3 regions of the Jeotgalibacillus aurantiacus genome follow, and region 1 is predicted to be linked to each of the others. Evidence: riboswitches for the same ligand, from Rfam matches in the RefSeq annotation. Region 1 holds a riboswitch; each other region holds the start of a gene.
The links. A riboswitch is a leader RNA that binds a small molecule or an ion and turns the genes downstream of it on or off. The one in region 1 is predicted to bind S-adenosylmethionine.

Region 2: it holds a riboswitch for S-adenosylmethionine, as region 1 does, so the genes downstream of both, H7968_RS02075 (LLM class flavin-dependent oxidoreductase) here and H7968_RS15875 (Na+/H+ antiporter NhaC family protein) in region 1, are expected to answer to the same signal.
Region 3: it holds a riboswitch for S-adenosylmethionine, as region 1 does, so the genes downstream of both, H7968_RS12140 (methionine biosynthesis PLP-dependent protein) here and H7968_RS15875 (Na+/H+ antiporter NhaC family protein) in region 1, are expected to answer to the same signal.

What each region holds. Positions count from the first base shown of each region.
Region 1 is NZ_JACNMS010000006.1:83,252-88,978, forward strand. Features, by position in the region: gene H7968_RS15855 (histidine phosphatase family protein) at 166-708, shown strand; gene H7968_RS15860 (isochorismatase family protein) at 778-1,335, opposite strand; gene H7968_RS15865 (winged helix-turn-helix domain-containing protein) at 1,460-2,602, shown strand; gene H7968_RS15870 (MFS transporter) at 2,665-3,939, shown strand; SAM riboswitch class I at 4,022-4,124, shown strand; gene H7968_RS15875 (Na+/H+ antiporter NhaC family protein) at 4,243-5,556, shown strand; gene H7968_RS15880 (RNA polymerase sigma factor) at 5,697-5,727, shown strand, end outside.
Region 2 is NZ_JACNMS010000001.1:445,804-451,530, forward strand. Features, by position in the region: gene H7968_RS02045 (arsenic transporter) at 1-29, shown strand, start outside; gene arsC (arsenate reductase (thioredoxin)) at 57-476, shown strand; gene H7968_RS02055 (iron-sulfur cluster assembly accessory protein) at 585-860, shown strand; gene H7968_RS02060 (permease) at 1,259-2,122, opposite strand; gene H7968_RS02065 (ArsR/SmtB family transcription factor) at 2,186-2,503, opposite strand; gene H7968_RS02070 (ATP-grasp domain-containing protein) at 2,867-3,820, opposite strand; gene H7968_RS02075 (LLM class flavin-dependent oxidoreductase) at 3,841-4,899, opposite strand; SAM riboswitch class I at 4,990-5,097, opposite strand; gene H7968_RS02080 (hypothetical protein) at 5,209-5,727, opposite strand, start outside.
Region 3 is NZ_JACNMS010000003.1:490,191-495,917, reverse strand. Features, by position in the region: gene metC (cystathionine beta-lyase) at 1-1,130, opposite strand, end outside; gene H7968_RS12140 (methionine biosynthesis PLP-dependent protein) at 1,111-2,244, opposite strand; SAM riboswitch class I at 2,344-2,446, opposite strand; gene H7968_RS12135 (type 1 glutamine amidotransferase) at 3,112-3,816, opposite strand; gene H7968_RS12130 (DUF4003 family protein) at 3,838-4,821, opposite strand; gene H7968_RS12125 (FusB/FusC family EF-G-binding protein) at 4,837-5,478, opposite strand; gene H7968_RS12120 (Gfo/Idh/MocA family protein) at 5,658-5,727, shown strand, end outside.

The DNA of each region.
Region 1 (5,727 bases):
TCCTGACCGTCATTCAATCGTTTCAAAATTTAATTCCATCACTTCCAATTCAAGGATCGGGACTTTCATTAGACATCCATCTAACTTGCACACATTGTATGATAAAATATGTAAAAAGAAATTTCAGTATTCTGTTAACAAAGACCAAAAATGGGGGATAGGGTTATGATTTATGTCATCAGGCACGGCCAGACAGATTTAAATTTGCAACGAAAAATGCAGGGCAGAACAGGGCTTCCGTTAAATGAAAACGGTATTTCACAAGCACATTCATTGAAGACTGAACTACAGAATGTGAAATTTGATTTCGTATATTCTTCACCACAGGAAAGAGCAGTCCAGACAGCGGAGATAGTGACAGGGAAACAGGCACTCACAGATGAAAGGTTAAATGTGATTGATGTAGGTGAGGCTGATCAATTACCAGTGAAAGATATACATATGAAAGGGCCGTTACCCGATCCTGACGTGTATAAAGGGGTAGAAGATCCTGAGTTGTTTGCAAAACGGATTTTCAGCTTCATGCATGAAATCGAGAAGAAACATGGAAATGATAATGTAAATATCCTATTGTCTGGACATCGTTGCAAAACGGGCTGTATCGGTGCTTATTTTGAAGGAATACCTGAGGATCGAAATGTTTTAAAATTTTCTTCAGACACTGGGAAATATCAGGTTTATGAATTTAGTACAACACATGGCCAGTGAACCCTGACAACAGGAATGAATATTTATATTTAAAAAAGTTTCCCAGTTTGCAGGGAAACTTTTTTCGCGTTAACGATATTCATCGTGTGTCGGAGTAAACAATTCTTCAGACGACTGACGGACAAGAGAAAAGTGTTCAACGTTATAGTGTCCATGGAGTGTCGAATTATGATGCGCAATAATCTGTTCACCAGATAAGGCAGCTGAATCTGATGTAGAATGGGCATCTCCCACTAAGGTGACATCGAACCCATTAATGGTAGCAGTGCGAACAGCAGTATCAATACAATGCTCCGTTTTGCAGCCGGCAATGACGAGGTGGCCAATTTCCTGCTCCTTCAAATACTCAAGCAAAGGCGTCCCGTGAAATGAATTCGTTGCATATTTTTCGAATTTCACTGCCCCTTGCGGAATGTTAATGTCCTGATGTACCTCGAACCCATCTCCCTCTCCATTGGCTACATCTTTATCACAGATAAAAATAATCTTACTTTCAGCATCAAGCGCCTTTTGAATGACAAAGTTGATATTTTTGATCAATAATTCCTTATTTACAATGCCAGCTTCCTGTTCATTTCCTTCAATCAGCTCCTGCTGGGCATCAATGACGATTAAAGCATGTTTCAATTTGACTGGTCCTTTCCTGTTCCTCATGCTACTATTCTGTTATCCGGGTGAAATCTCCTTTAATTTCCACGTAATCAAGAATTATCGATATAATAAAAGAAAACTTGTTATAAAAGGTGATTTTATGTCTCAACTAACCTTTAATCTTGCAGACTATACTGCATCGTATAAAGGCACTCAAGTTCAATTATTAAGAAAAGAATTTTTTCTTTTACAGTTTCTTTATGAACGTGCCGACCAGGTATTTTCGAGGTCTCAGCTGCTCGATGCGGTTTGGCCGATGGATGCGCCTACAGACAGAACGGTGGATGATCATATTTACCGTGTGAGGAAGAAACTGAAGAAGCTGTCTGATTTTATTGTGATAGAGACCGTAAAAGGTCATGGGTATGTGTTGAAGAAAATTGATGTTGGAATGGATGACGCAGCCTATCAGGATCCGGAAATAAATAAGATGCTTGAAGGTCTGATTAAGCGATATCATCTATTTGGTCATGGAGAAGCCATGCAAACGTTTATTGAGGAAAAGCATTTAGGGTTTATGGTTCCGGAAGAATATAAGCCTGTTTTTGCCTTTATGAAGGCTGATATTGACTGGTTCATCAATGATCATGCCAATATGGATCAAAAACTGTATTACATGATTCATATTTATCACACTCAGACTGGCAATTTTCGTGAAGCCATTCAGTATATTCAGCGTGGACTCGAGAAAGAGGTGTTTTCTGAAAGATCACATTTTGAAGCTGAGACATTAGGTTTGTTTTATTTATTTGTAATGGATCAAGACCTTAAAAAAGCTGATCGACAGTTTAAGTCGATGACGTTAAAATACCCTGAACTGCTGAAATCTGATCACGGATTTAACCCTTCCCTTATGAATTTTAAGTTGATTCTATTGCTATGCGGTGGAGAAACGAGTGAATTTAATCGACTATTTATTGAGATGGAACAGTTTTATCAGAATAATCCTTTGCAAAGGGAGCTTGGCATATTTTATGTGATCACTGGAATTCTCCATCTCCAGCGGGGCTCGTTTAAAAAAGGTCGTGAGGATATAGAGCAGGGATATCATGTGGTGAAAAATACAAAGTTTACATCTCATCTCTTTTTTTACTTTGAAATCACGCTTCTCTTACTAGATAAACTTAAATTGGATGAAGAATTATTTATGCTTTTAAAAGCAAATGCAGACGAAATGAAACGGGAGTATTTGCCGGATCGAAAGGTAAGTCTGGTAAAACAGCGTCTGAATCTGTTCATTTGATCATCCTCTGACATTGAGCCACTAAACTGATGATATTAATCAGGAAGCAGGGTGATTGTTATATGTCAGCAGGTAAATTAGATCGTTCTATTTGGGGCAATCGTTTGTTTGTAAAGATGTTTTCGTCTTATTCAATTTCTGTCATGGGAAATTATTTTGATGCTGTCGCGATTATGATTTTATTTGGATTCGTCTGGCAGGCAGATCCTTTTTTAATCGCTTTAATTCCCGTTGCAATGGCATTGCCGCAAGCGCTATTAGGTCAGTTCTCAGGAGTGTTTGCCGACCGGACTGACAAGCTGAAAATGATGTTTTTGGCTGATCTTATCAGTGTGGTGTTGACGCTTATGCTGGTCTTCGTTTCGGGTCCATGGCTCGCGCTACTCATCATTGCGTGCAGATCAGTGGTGAATTTGATTCATTATCCTGCTCAACAGGGGATGGTAAAAGAGGTGGTGCCAGAGCATCAGCTTTTCCAGGCTTTTTCTTTAAATGGAATCATGCTGCAGTTTTCTAAAATTGCAGCACCGTTAATTGGAGGAGTGATAGCAGGAGCAGTATCACCGCAAATATGTATTTTGATCAACGCAATAATGCTCATTATTTCGTGTTTTGTTTTATTCAGTATGAGAAGAGAATATTCAGTGTTTGAAAAAGATTCTTATGCTATGGCTCACAATAATAGAGGTGATTTTTGGATTTCATGGCGTGAAGGCTGGCTGATCATTTTTACCAGCCGTCCACTATGGGTCAGCTTTATGCTCGCTTTTTTAGGTTTACTTACAATCCAGATGATTGATATTCAATTCACTACATGGTTCAGAGAGCTGTCACCTGATCAACCTGAATTAATCGGTTATCTGTTTGCCTCTTCCGGAGCGGGTGCCGTTGTCATGATTGTGCTGTTAAATCGATTTTCAAATCTGCGGGATTACGGTTGGCTCATGGGTGGAAGTCTTGCCTGCGTTGGAATTGGATTTGGAGGAATTGGATTACTTGAGGCAGGATTCCCTTTATGGCAGCCCATCATTTTCGGTGCTATCATTGGTCTTGGTGTGGGTTTATACTCGGTGGGATTTCAATATATCATCCATAAGCATACTTCGAAAGAGAATATTGGGAGAGTATCAGGTATTAATCAGACCATATGCAGCTTGTGTGTTGTAGTTGGCCCATTAATCGGTGGGATACTTGTCAGGTTATTCGGTGCAGGTGCGGTTTTTATGTTTGTGGGGTTATTTTGCTTGCTTATAGGGATGGTTGCTTTTACCCTTAGAAATGTATTATGGAAGGAAACGGTTTCAGCCGCTCAGGTAATCAGCGACGAAATAATATGAATCTTCCGAAGTTATCAAGATCCGTTGACATCCTTTTTTAAATCTTTTATCATTCAACAATAAATTAAATACCTGCAAGACCTTCTTATGAAGAGAGGTGGAGGGACTGGCCCTTTGAAGCCTCGGCAGCAGACTTGGATGAGTACTGTGCCAATTCCAGCAGGCATGAGCCTGGGAGATAAGAAAAGTGGTTTGCTTTTGATTAAAAGCTTCTTCCTTTTCTTATGGGAGAAGCTTTTTTGTTTGGCCGCAGGTTTGAAGTTTATAGGATTTGTTAAAACAAAAGGTTGGAGGTGCATTCTTATGACGAATCAGGAAATACCTCAGAGTAATCCGCTTGCTCTGATTCCGTTTGGCATATTTATTTTATTATTTATTGGTTCAGGTGTAATCACGGGTGATTTTTATTTAATGCCTGTGCTGGTTGCTTTATTTATTGCGATTTTGGTCGCCTTACTGATGAATCGCAAAACTGATTTTCAGACGAAGGTGATGCAGCTGTCTAAGGGTGGAGGTCATCCGAATATTATTTTGATGGTCATTATCTTTCTTTTAGCAGGAGCTTTTGCATCCGTTGCTGATGGTGCTGGTGCAGTAGATTCGACGGTCAATCTTGGACTGTCCTTTTTACCGCAGAATCTGTTGATCGTCGGATTATTTATTATAGGATGTTTTATCTCTATTTCTATGGGGACTTCTACAGGTACGATTGTGGCGCTGGCACCGATCGGACTTGGTGTATCAGAGCAGACAGATATCGGTGTTGCGCTGGCGATGGGTGCGATTGTGAGTGGCGCGATGTTTGGTGATAATCTGTCCATTATCTCAGATACGACCATTGCAGCAGTACGCACGCAGGGAACGAAGATGAAGGATAAGTTTAAAGCAAATGTTAAAATCGTTCTTCCGGCTGCGATCATTACAGCAATCATTTTCGCTGTGATGACAACGGGATCAAGTGCCTCATTGGAGGAATCGAATCCTTATAATCTCCTGCAGGTGCTTCCGTATTTAGGCGTACTGATCTTTGCGATTGCAGGAGCAAACGTCATTCTTGTTTTGCTTGGCGGTATTATTTTTGCTGGAATTGTAGGTCTAGGACTTGGTGAATTCAGTTTGCTGACCTTGATCGAACTGATTGGAACAGGATTCTCTAATATGTTTGAGCTTGCGATGATTGCGATTTTACTTGGTGGACTGGTGGAACTCATCAAACAGAATGGCGGCATTGAATTTCTGCTTCAGTCTGTTACAAAACGAGTCAATTCCAAGCGCGGTGGAGAGGCAGGGATTGCCGGCCTCGTAAGTACGGTGAATTTCGCAACAGCGAACAATACGATCTCAATTATTACGGCAGGTCCGCTTGCAAGACAGATCTCAGAACGTTTTGGTATCGACAATAGAAGATCTGCGAGTCTGCTTGATATTTTCTCAAGCTCTGTGCAGGGGCTGATTCCATACGGTGCACAGCTGCTTGCAGTAGCAGGTGTAGCGGGCATTTCTCCTGTGGAGATTGTACCGTTCTGTATTTATCCAATGCTGATCGCATTGTCAGGAATCATTGCGATCGCTATTCAATTCCCGAGATTTAAAACACCTGGTGTGGTGGAGGATTAAGGTGAAAAGCTTCTCTCTTTGAGGGGAGCTTTTTTCTATGGGGAAAATTATTTTTAAAAAAGGTCCAACACTTTCCGATGCCGAAACGTTATATACATGAAACCACGAAAAAGTGAGTGAAGCCGATGGAGTCCAGTGAGTTGTATCTGGAATTGGAAACTAATCTGCGCA
Region 2 (5,727 bases), on a different contig from region 1:
TTTATGTATGGTTATTAATTATTCTGTAAAAAAAATTTATTTAAGGAGAGATTGATATGTCTAAAAAAACACTATATTTTCTTTGTACTGGAAACTCCTGCAGAAGCCAGATGGCTGAAGGTTGGGGAAAGAAATTTTTAAGTGATGAGTGGAACGTACTGAGTGCAGGACTTGAAGCACACGGGCTGAACCCTAATGCAGTAAAAGCGATGAAAGAAGCCGATATTGATATTTCTAATCAGACTTCTGATACCATCGATCCTGAAATTCTGAATAACGCAGATTTAGTCGTTACGTTATGCGGCCATGCTGCAGACCACTGTCCGGTTACACCTCCCCATGTAAAACGTGAGCACTGGGGCTTCGATGATCCTGCGAAAGCAGAGGGTACTGAAGAGGAAAAATGGGCATTCTTCCAGCGCGTACGTGATGAAATCGGTGAACGTATCAAGACATTTGCTGAAACAGGTAGATAAGCAGCTGCAAAGCATTTGACCTTTACGGAATGTTCGTGCAGGATTATGATGGTGAAGAAGGTGTGAACCGCCTCCTTGTGGAATTGAATAAAAAAGGAGTGAATATAGATGGTGATTACCGATACAGCCAAACAAGCGCTGCTCGAACTATTCGACCGGTACGATAACGATAATGTCCGTATTTATTTTGCGGGACAGGGGGACGGTACCCCTGATCTCGGTCTCGGGATCGACCCTCCTGAGGAAAACGATATCGTCTGGGAAATCAACAGCATCAAAGTAGCGATTGACCCTCAGATCCTTTTCGTAGCCGAAAATATCACACTCGATGTCCAGGACACGCCGGACGGCAGAGGAGTCGTGATCACAAGCAATACACATTAATATAAAAAAGACGTCCTCATTTAATAATTTGCGGACGTCTTTTTTATATTAATTGACCTTTATTTCTCTCATCTCCAGCACCTTCAATTGTCTGGATGATTTATCCTGATCTTTTTTCTTTTTTAATAACCATTTTTTGAACATGTTGTCTCACCTCATCACTATCATGACCCCGTTCATTAGCAATTTATACCCGGCAATTCCGCAATATAATCCTCGAAATCGTTTACGGATGTGTTACGGAGATTGAGATTTTGTAAATGAGACAAATGGTTGTATCTTTTACTTTTTCACTTCAACGATTTTCACTTCGCAACACGTTTGTTTTTTCTCTGTTTTAAATAATGAAAGCAGTTTTTTCAGCATGTACGTTCACCTCCTTATTAAGATATCACTGTTCAAATCAGGTAAAAAATAAAACCTGATAAAGAAGCCATAGATAAAACAGATAAGATAAAAACAGCGACCAGTTGTATTCGGAATATAGATTTAAGCAATACAACCTCAGGCAGGCTTGCACCGGCAGAACTGATCAATAATGCCATAATGGGGCCCAATGCCATCCCTTTTAACAGAAGAACCTGTGAAATTGGGATCATACTGGAAAGACGGATATAGAGTGGGATTCCGAGCACTGCCGCAGCCGGAATCAACCACCATGCCCCGTGTCCAAAATTAGCTGCAATCCAATCCGCTGGAACAAGTCCATGTATCCCTGCTCCAATGGCAGCACCGATTATCAAGAATGGAAATACCGATTTCATCATTTTTCCTGTTTCCGCCAACGCACCTATAACGTTCCACCCTGCCTTTACGTTTGGACTATATCCTTCAAGAATCACCGGCTTTACATATTTTTCGAAACCGAATTTCTCAAGTGCAAAACCAAGGATGACAGAAAATACTGCCGTGATCACTGTATAAACAACGGTAACTTCCCACCCCAGGATGACACCCATGACCGTAAGAATGGTTGGATCAAGCAGCGGTGATGAAAACAAAAACACCATCGTCAAACCAAATGGCACCCGGTTTTTCAGCATGTTTACGACGACTGGGATCGTTGAACAGGAACAGAAAGGCGTAATAAATGCAAAAATGAGTGCAAAACCCCCAGCCTTCCATTTTGATCGAATTTTTAAATAACGCTCTATCCTCTCATACGGAATCCAGCTCTGCAAAATGGATAATAGGAAAGATAGAAAGACAAACAAAACCGTTAACTCAAGAGCAATCCATAAGAACGTTTCAAACACAACCATACACCCCTTAAATCAAATTTTTTTGATATATTAACGAAATGAGGAGCCTCCCGTTCAGAGAGGCTAACACGCTGAATCTTCATTTCGGAACAAACAGCATAATGCCGGCGATAAAACTTCATTTACTCCCTCATTCCGAATCGAATAATAGTTCCACGTTCCCTTCTTCTCAACATTCAAAAAACCGGCATCCAGCAGTTGTTTTAAATGATAAGACAATTTAGATTGAGGCATTGCAATGTGTTCAGCCAGATCACATACGCACAACGATTGATGCTTTTGAATTAAATGCATGATCTCCAGACGCTTGTGATCAGAAAGCGCTTTGAATTTTTTTTCATATAATTTAAAAGTATCCGTAGTTGGTAACAATTCGACCATGGTCATGATCAGCAGCTCCTTTAATCAAATTTACTTGATATATAAAGCATACCCTTCCTAAAACAAATCGTCAATTATTAAATCAAAAAAAATTGATTTAATATTTTTTATTCTTGCGAAATCATACCACTAATTGAACTTATTTATATTCGAGCATGGCACGCACTTGAACATTGTGAGGTTGTAATGGGAGTTCGTGAGGTTATTCGCTGAATTCGTCAGCTTACCACCGCAATTCGTGAGCTCACACCACAAGTTTGTCAGCTTCTCACGGAATTTGTCAGTTCAGTGATATTTGGCCTACACCGCCACAACCGCTCGCAATAAGAAAACCCCCATCCAAAGGACAGGGGTCTCTATTTATTATGCATTTACAACCGGAGCAACCTTTGCAAGCTCCTGCTTCAGATGATTCGCAAGCTCAAGCATACCGAACTTACCATGCTTCGCCTCAGCATCAGCATTGTAATTCGTGTTTGTGTTGATATCATATACATAAATCTGTCCATTCTTATCCTTGATAAACTCGATGCCTGCCACGGCAATGTCGTTTTTCTCAAGGAATGTTTCAAGCTGAAGGATAAGTGGATCCTCAAAATTCTCCACAACCTGAAACTTAGGTTTTTCTTCAACTTCTTCCCCTACCGGACAGAATAAATCCCCGATCTGGCAGGCGTCAGCCGGGCAAAGCTCAAAGCCTTCTGACGTATCCACTCTGACAGCGTAGATAAATTTCCCGCCGACAAACTCACAGCGCGTGATATACGGCTCAGGTGCTTCAATATACTCTTGAATCAGTGTAATGCCGTCTACCGGAAGCTCAAAATCATCACCATTCACATATTCCTTTAAACCTTCAATGGAATGAAACAGCTGGACACCAAGACCTTTCCCTGCCCGGTTGTGCTTTGTGATAAAAGAGGATTCACCAAGCTTTTCTGCAGCCTGGATAATCTGCTCTTTTCCAACTGCGGCAATCGTTTTTGGCGTCTTGATACCATGAGATTGCAACGCTGTATACTGATTCACTTTACTGACTTCAAGACGAAGAGCACGCGATCCATTGAGAACGCGACGGCCATGCTGCTCAAGCCAGGCTAGGACCGACTCTGTTAATTCGGGTGCGAAACGGTGTCCGCGCGTATGAGATGAGGCACTCATTCTGCTGTAAAATACACCTTCAGGCGGCTCTTCTGTTAAATCCACAATTCCCTCGTCTAAATGCCAGACTTCATAAGGAACCTCTAATTCTTCAAGACGCTTCGTTAAATGAACCGTCCACTCATCATTTTCATGTAATACATATACTTTACTCATGCTGTCACTCCTTCAAGTTGTTACGCATTGACCTGCTTTAGCAGTTTACGCTTTTCTTCAACCAGTGGCATAACCTTCTTTGAGAAACGCTCCATCTCTTCAAGCTGCGGAGAGAATTGAAGCAGTAACAGGTCAAGACCTGCATTTTCATAAGCAACAATCCGGTCAGCAATCTGCTCAGGTGTCCCAATTAAATTAGGACGCAGTCCGCGGTTGGAAACCGAATAATCCATTAGCTTTACCTGCTGCTCTAGCTGGGATTTGCTGACGAAATCATTATACCCGGCATATCCGCTTACATCTTTCACGTCTGTGATGCGCTCAAGCTCAGCCTGAACCTCTTCCTCCGTATCACGGCAAATGATAAACGCGGCCATTCCGAATGAACCGAACGGATCTTTTCCTGCTGCAGCGCGGCGTGTCTTCATGTCGGCAATTTTCGTTTCGATTTCTTCAAGCGTTCCACCGTGCATCACATACGAGTCACAGTGCTCAACAATCGATTGCTTACCACGGGGGCTCTCACCGCCTGCATATAGAATCGGATTCGGACGCTGAACCGGTTTAGGCTCAAGCTTCGTATTTTCAATGTCATAGAATTTTCCTTTGAAGCTGAATGTATCTTCTGTCCAAAGTCCTTTTAAAATCTGAAGGAACTCATCCGTACGCTCATAGCGCTCATCATGCTCTGTAAATGCGCCGCCGTACTGCTTTGCTTCCTCAGCCCACCATGCAGACACGACATTCAGCGTAAAACGGCCGTTGGAAATATGGTCAATATTTGACGCCATTTTAGCAGCTACAGCCGGATTATGAAAGCCCGGACGGATCGCCGTCATGATCTCAATTTTTTCTGTTACAGCTGCAAGTGCAGCAGCAGTAGACCACGCTTCAATCGAATCACGCTCAGGTCCCTTTATATCATTTAAATATAATTCAGCAATCAGTGTCGTATCATATCCCCAGTTTTCAGCGGACTGAATGACCTTTTTTGCATAATCAAAGGTTGGCGGCATGTTTTCATCTTCTACGTTACGCAGCCATCCCCCGAAAATCGGAAGCCAAAATCCATATTTCATCTTTTCCACTCTCCTTTAAAAACGGTCGCACGTGATTTTGGGTACAAAAAAACTTCTTCTGAGACAGAAGAAGATACTCGCAATACTTCTGTCTTATCTTCCAGGCAGCATTCGCCTGATGGATGTAGCACCTTTCTGACATAGTCAGCGGTTGCCGGGTTTCACAGGGCCATATCCCTCCACCACTCTCGATAAGAGCTTATTCACTTTAATACGTTAATCCTATAACAATGCTTGGTATTCGTCAACACATAAAGTTTGGATTTTCAGAAAATTGTGTTCTGATTCTTATCGTCTATACGATTCTATTTAAAACGGCACATCCTCCTCTGTCCCGAACACATCATTCAGTTCCCAGCCGTATGAATCGACCACAAAGCCGATTGCACGAACGGTTTCTCTGTCTGTAGGATCATAGGGAATCGTCACTTCCCCGGTATCAGAAGAAAATGTATAGGAATATACCCGGAGTGACTCCTCATCCACAATACGCGTAACCTCCTCTACCTCTTCCCAGGCAATGCTTTGTTCACTAAGACTCCAGAAAGAGTTCGCCTGTGCCCCGTCCTCATTTAAATAGGCATAGTGATAAACTGAAAACACAAACAAAGGCAATGTCAAAACAATAAGGAGAATATGTACACCTGTTAGCCTATACGTTTTACGCTTCTTTTCCGCATAAAGCTTTGTAAATAAAAACGATATCAGCGTAAGACCGATTATGACCATTCCTGTACCGAATGCTAAAAACGCATCCATTGGTCTGATAAATGACCAATGATCAGCAGAAAAAAACAATAGATCCTGAATCAAGATCACGACAAATCC
Region 3 (5,727 bases), on a different contig from region 1:
TGTTTGACGTCTGCCAACAGATCATCCGGATCCTCAAGCCCAACAGAAAGCCGCAGCAGTCCGTCTGTAATGCCACGCTTTTCCCGTTCTGCAAGAGGCATCGCTGCGTGTGACATTGTAGCCGGATAGGATAAAATGGATTCCACTGCACCAAGACTTACCGCAAACACTGGAATTTTCATCGCCTCTACAAATACTCCCGCACATTCTTTAGAAGGGAGTCTAAATGATAGTACTGCTCCCGCCCCGGTCGATTGGCGCTGATGAATATGATAGCCAGCGTGAAACGAAAACCCGGGATAGTATACTTCATCAATCAGTGGATTATGGTGAAGATATTGAGCAATATCACGAGCTGTCTCAGATGACTGCTTCATACGCACACTGAGCGTTTTAATACCGCGCAGCAACAGCCAGCTATCCTGCACACCGAGAATCGATCCAAATGAGTTCTGAATAAACTTTAACCGTGATGCAATTTCTTCATCCTTTACCGCAGCAAGCCCTGCCACGACATCACTATGGCCGGACAAAAACTTGGTGGCACTGTGAAGCACGAGATCCGCTCCCAGATCCAGCGGCTTTTGATAAAGAGGTGTCATAAATGTGTTATCAACAAAAGTGAGACAGCCATGCGCTTTTGCCACCTTCGCCACACCCTCGATATCCGTTATATTCAGCGTCGGATTGGATGGCGTCTCTACATAAATGACCCTCGTATTCGGCCGGACGTTTCTGGCCGTCTCATCCAGGTCCGTCATATCAATAAATGTATGATCAATGCCAAAGCGTGTCAGCACCTCTGTGATCACACGATAGGTGCCGCCGTATACATCCTTTGACACAAGGACATGATCACCGGCTGACAGCAGCATAAAGGCTGATGAGATCGCCGCCATACCGGAAGCAAATGCAAATCCGGCTGTACCATTTTCAAGATCAGCAATCGTTTCCTCCAGCGCTTGTCTGGTCGGATTTCCTGAGCGGCTGTAATCGTAAGGACCGAATTCATCAATAGACTGCTGATGATACGTCGAAGAATAATGCAGAGGTACGTTGACTGCCCCTGTCTGTTTATCAATATAAGATGGCTGATGCAGCAGCTTCGTGTCAAAGCGATGTTCTGTCATATGCTGTCTCCTCCTTACAGGCTGCTTCTAGCGCCTTTTTTAAATCATTTTTCAAGTCCTCAACCTGTTCGATTCCTACTGAAAAACGCAGAAGCCTTTTACAAATGCCTTTTTTCTCCCGTTCTTCCTCAGGAATATCCGCGTGTGTCTGCGTTGCAGGATACGTAATAAAGCTTTCCACCCCACCAAGACTTTCCGCAAATGAGATCACTTGAGTCGAGCGTAAAAATGGATCAATCCATTCTTCTTTTTCGAGGCGGAAAGATAACATCCCGCCAACCTTCGGATAGATGACATCTGTCACGCCAGTCTGTTCAGCCAGAAAATCCGCCAGTGCCTGTGCATTTTCCTGATGACGGTCCATCCTCAGCGCGAGTGTCTTCATTCCGCGGATCAACAGCCAGGAATCCATCGGGGATAAGACGGCTCCTGCGCCGTTATGCATCTGAAACAGCTTTTCACTCAGCGCTTCTCCTTTTGTCACAACAAGTCCCGCCAACACATCATTGTGCCCACCGAGATACTTCGTTGCACTATGAATCACAATGTCTGCACCATGCTCAATCGGTCTCTGTAAATAAGGCGTTAAAAACGTATTATCCGCAATAAATAACAGATTATATTTTTCAGTAAAAGCTCCGACCTTATTCAGATCAGTCAGCTTCATCAACGGGTTTGTCGGTGTTTCAACAAAAACGGCTTTTACTTCTTCCGTGTATGCTTTTTCAAGTTCATCAGCATTGTTTGTATCAAGATAACGAAAGGTCACATTGAATTGGTTCTCCCAATGATTAAACAACCGGTACGTCCCTCCGTACAAATCATCTGAGGCAAGGATGACATCTCCCGGTTTAAATAGTGATAAAACAAGCTGTATCGCAGCCATGCCAGAGCTCGTCGCGAATCCGGCATCCCCTTTTTCCAGCCGGGCAATTCCTTCCTCCAAAATGGCTCTCGTAGGATTTTTTGTTCTCGTATAGTCGTATCCTGTTGATTCGCCAAGTCCACTGTGACGGTAAGCCGTCGACAAGTAAATCGGTGGATTCACCGTACCTGTATCTTTCTCACTGCGATTACCAAGCTGTGCAAGCTCTGTTTCCGGGAAATAACTCATCTTCCTCATTCCTTTCAAACCGGGATTCAATCTTTATGTTTTTGGTCAATAAAAAAGAACCTAATCTATGATAAGAGAAGGTTCTTTACGTGTAAGGTCCTCTTATCATTCAGGCATACGCCTGCTGGCATTAGCACCGGGCTATAAATAGCTGGTTGCTGAGGCGTCAAAGGGCCAGTCCCTCAACCTCTCTCGATAAGATATGAAATTGTCAGAAAAATTAATGTTGTTGTATAGACTACCTTATTTTGCTGGAAGAAGCAAGGGAAAGATGATAAAAAGGAGAAGCTCAAGCTCATTCGTAGTCTCTACAGGATCACTTTTTTGAGAGTGGTTAAATAACGAATAAGAGTTGTCAAATAAACAGATGAAGTGGTCAAATAATGCAAAAGAGTTGTCAAATACCAGCAAAAAGTTGTCTAATCAATGGGAATGGCCGCTCGCAATCCTGTACCTGGACGCAGGATCAAGCTAGATTACTCAAAATCTTCAAGAGCCCCCGGCCTGCGCCGGGATATTTTGTGAGAGTGGTTAAATAAGGGCTGAGAGTAGTTAAATAACAATCGAAAGTGGTCAAATAAATGTAAAGAGTGGTCAAATAACCCGAAAGAGTAGTTAAATAACTCGAATACGTCCCTAAACGCCCGCCTCCGCTTTTTTAGTCACAAATATAGCCGGAGCCTGTGTGTCGGCAGGCTCCGGCTCAATAGAGGGGGTGTCGCTTTTATTCTTCCTGGCAGCAAAGTGACGGTGCGAATCGAAACTTTGCAGCAGAAGTTGTGTTAAGAATCAGCGACGATTCGTTTATGTTTAGTTGAGAATGAATCTCATTCTTATTGTATACACAATTCAAAAAGATGTCTACCCCTAATCAATCTTTTTTTCACCGGATACGCCGAGAAATTTTTCGAGTATCGGTTGGAAACGGTTATGGCTTTGTTCTACGTAACCTGGATCGGCACGTGGTTCTTCGATTTCAACGGAGGTATCTCTCAATTCAATCTCCTGATGATCATGGTCAATGAGCTGTTGAATCCCTTTCACTGTCATTTCAGGGTGAAATTGAAACGCCAGTACCTGATCTGTATAAAATCCCTGAACAGGTGTCAGATCCGTTTTGCCAAGCGGTTTTGTACCTTCTGGAAGCTCATACAGATCGCTATGCCAGTGAAACATCGGGATGTCCATGTCCTCCACATCAAAATCCTCCAAAAAGCCGTGGTCCCAGTTAATCTCAGCCCACCCCATTTCATACTTGGGAAGCGTATGAACTTCTGTGCCGTAAATGTGGGCAAGCAGCTGAGAACCGAGGCAAATTCCGATCACCTTATGCCCGTGCTGAAGTGCTTTTTCAATATAAGCCACTTCCTTCTGCATCCATTCAGTATCGGGCAGGTCCAACACACTCATCGGACCGCCAAGGACAACGAGTACATCCTCATCTTCGAGCTCCGGGTAGTTTACAGGCTTTTTCGCATCAAAATAATGAAGACTGCACCCCCATACTTTTACCCACTCTTCCAAAAAGCCTGCATCATCATACCAGACGTGCTGCAAACAAATCAGTCTCATATTGGTTCCCCGTCTCTGTATTTAATCGCTTGATGAACTTGCTGCAGCTGCTGCGGATGCTGAAATCGCAGCAAAGGTCGCTGCCTGTTGTGCCTGTAAAATGGATTCAATCGTCGTTGCCAGACCGACATCCAAAAAGCGGTTTTCCTCCGCCTGCTTCTGTACAACAAAGCGCACGGCAACCATGAAGCATAGATCCCGATGCCACTTGAATTGCTTATGGCTGACCAGAGTTTCAAAAACATCTTTCACGTCCGGCAGCAGATCAGACGGTCTCCCAGCCAATGCTAAAACGCCCACCACCGGCAAATGGTTCCCGCGGAGCTTCATCTTATTCTGTCTCAGGTCATCAAGCCAGGTAACCGTGTTCTGCACGAGCAGCTGGCGATTATCCTGACGCCCGTAAGTAAGAATTTGAGACAGGAATTGTCTGTTATTGCCCTTTGCCAGTACGATGTGAAGCTGGTCGTAATAATAAGACATATCATCGAGAAGTTCTTCCTGCTCTCCCTCCTCCTCAGCAAGCAACACAGAGAGCGGATAATCTTCGTGTGAGGTCAGGAAAAAATGCTTTTCTTTAATTCCTTTATACATATTGATGGATCGTTCTACATGCGCATCAGCATCATCCCCATCTTTTAAAGAACTGAACAGAGCATAGGCAGCAATGTAGGCGTGTGGACTCCTTTTAAAGCCACCTTCGATCAGTTTTTCATAGATTTGCATCATGTCAGGATAGGCACTTTGAGGATCTTCATACTCAGCCCACAGCAGACCCGCCAGCATAAATCTTAAATCCGTTGACTGTACGTAGGAAAATGCACTTGATTCGTCCTTTATGAAGTCAACGAGACGGATAAATTCATTGAGCTGAAAAGGTTTTTCGTGCGCTGCAAGCTGCCCGGCAATCATGATTAATGACTGATTGTTTGCCCGCCAACGGTATTTTTTTCGAAGTTGTTCATAAATCGCTACAAAAGATTTGATTTGATCTTCCACCTTCATGAATGGTCACCTCAATTACATTTTCACTACCTGGCGTAAAAAACCTTCGAGTGATTCCGTATTTTGTATAGATTGATTGCATTCTTTACTGTCGTAGCAAATGTAATGGCCAAATGCTTTGTATGGATCCTGCTGACCGGCTTTCGTCTGAATGCTCGTAAATGCAACATCTCCAAAGCGCCCACAAAAATGACATAGACCTTTCTTTGCAGAAATGACATATCTGCCCTGTATGCCGGTTAATTTCCCATTTATGGGATAGACAAAATATTGTTTATCCTGACCAATGTCTTTCCAACCGAGATACGTAAGTGCTTTGAAATCAATCGCATTCAGGTCAGGGATACTGAGCTTCTTCACTTTTGGAAAAAGGCCACGCAAATCCGCCGGTGTGATCGCCGGAAAGGATTCTCTGTAAGGTAGCAGTGATAATAAAAATGCGTTACGTTCTTCCTCTGTGCCAAGCGAGGAAATAGCTGAAAGCACGTCTTCCTGTTCTGAAGTGAGATTGTCAAAACTCTCGATCACTTTTGCCTCTGCTATCTCTTTTACAGCCGTGCGGACACCCTGATCCGTTGTGCCAATGACCTGGCGCTGCATGCCGGCAATCTGGTGTTTGATTATATTAAATTGATGATTAGAAATAAATGGTTCCATCGCAATCTCCCTTTAGTCCTGGTGTAGTATTCTTACGCACAAATGGCGAACAGGTTTCACCAAAGTATTATTCTCTTTCTATACCCTCATCACACCCTTTTGACGCATGTAAATGTTGTTTTTGACGGAGTTTACCATGTAAACTGTTCAACAGGTGTACATAGAAAGGATGATCAATGATGAGATTCGGCGTAATCGGGACAAACTGGATTACAGAGTCATTTATAGAAGCTGCCCGTACAGTGGATG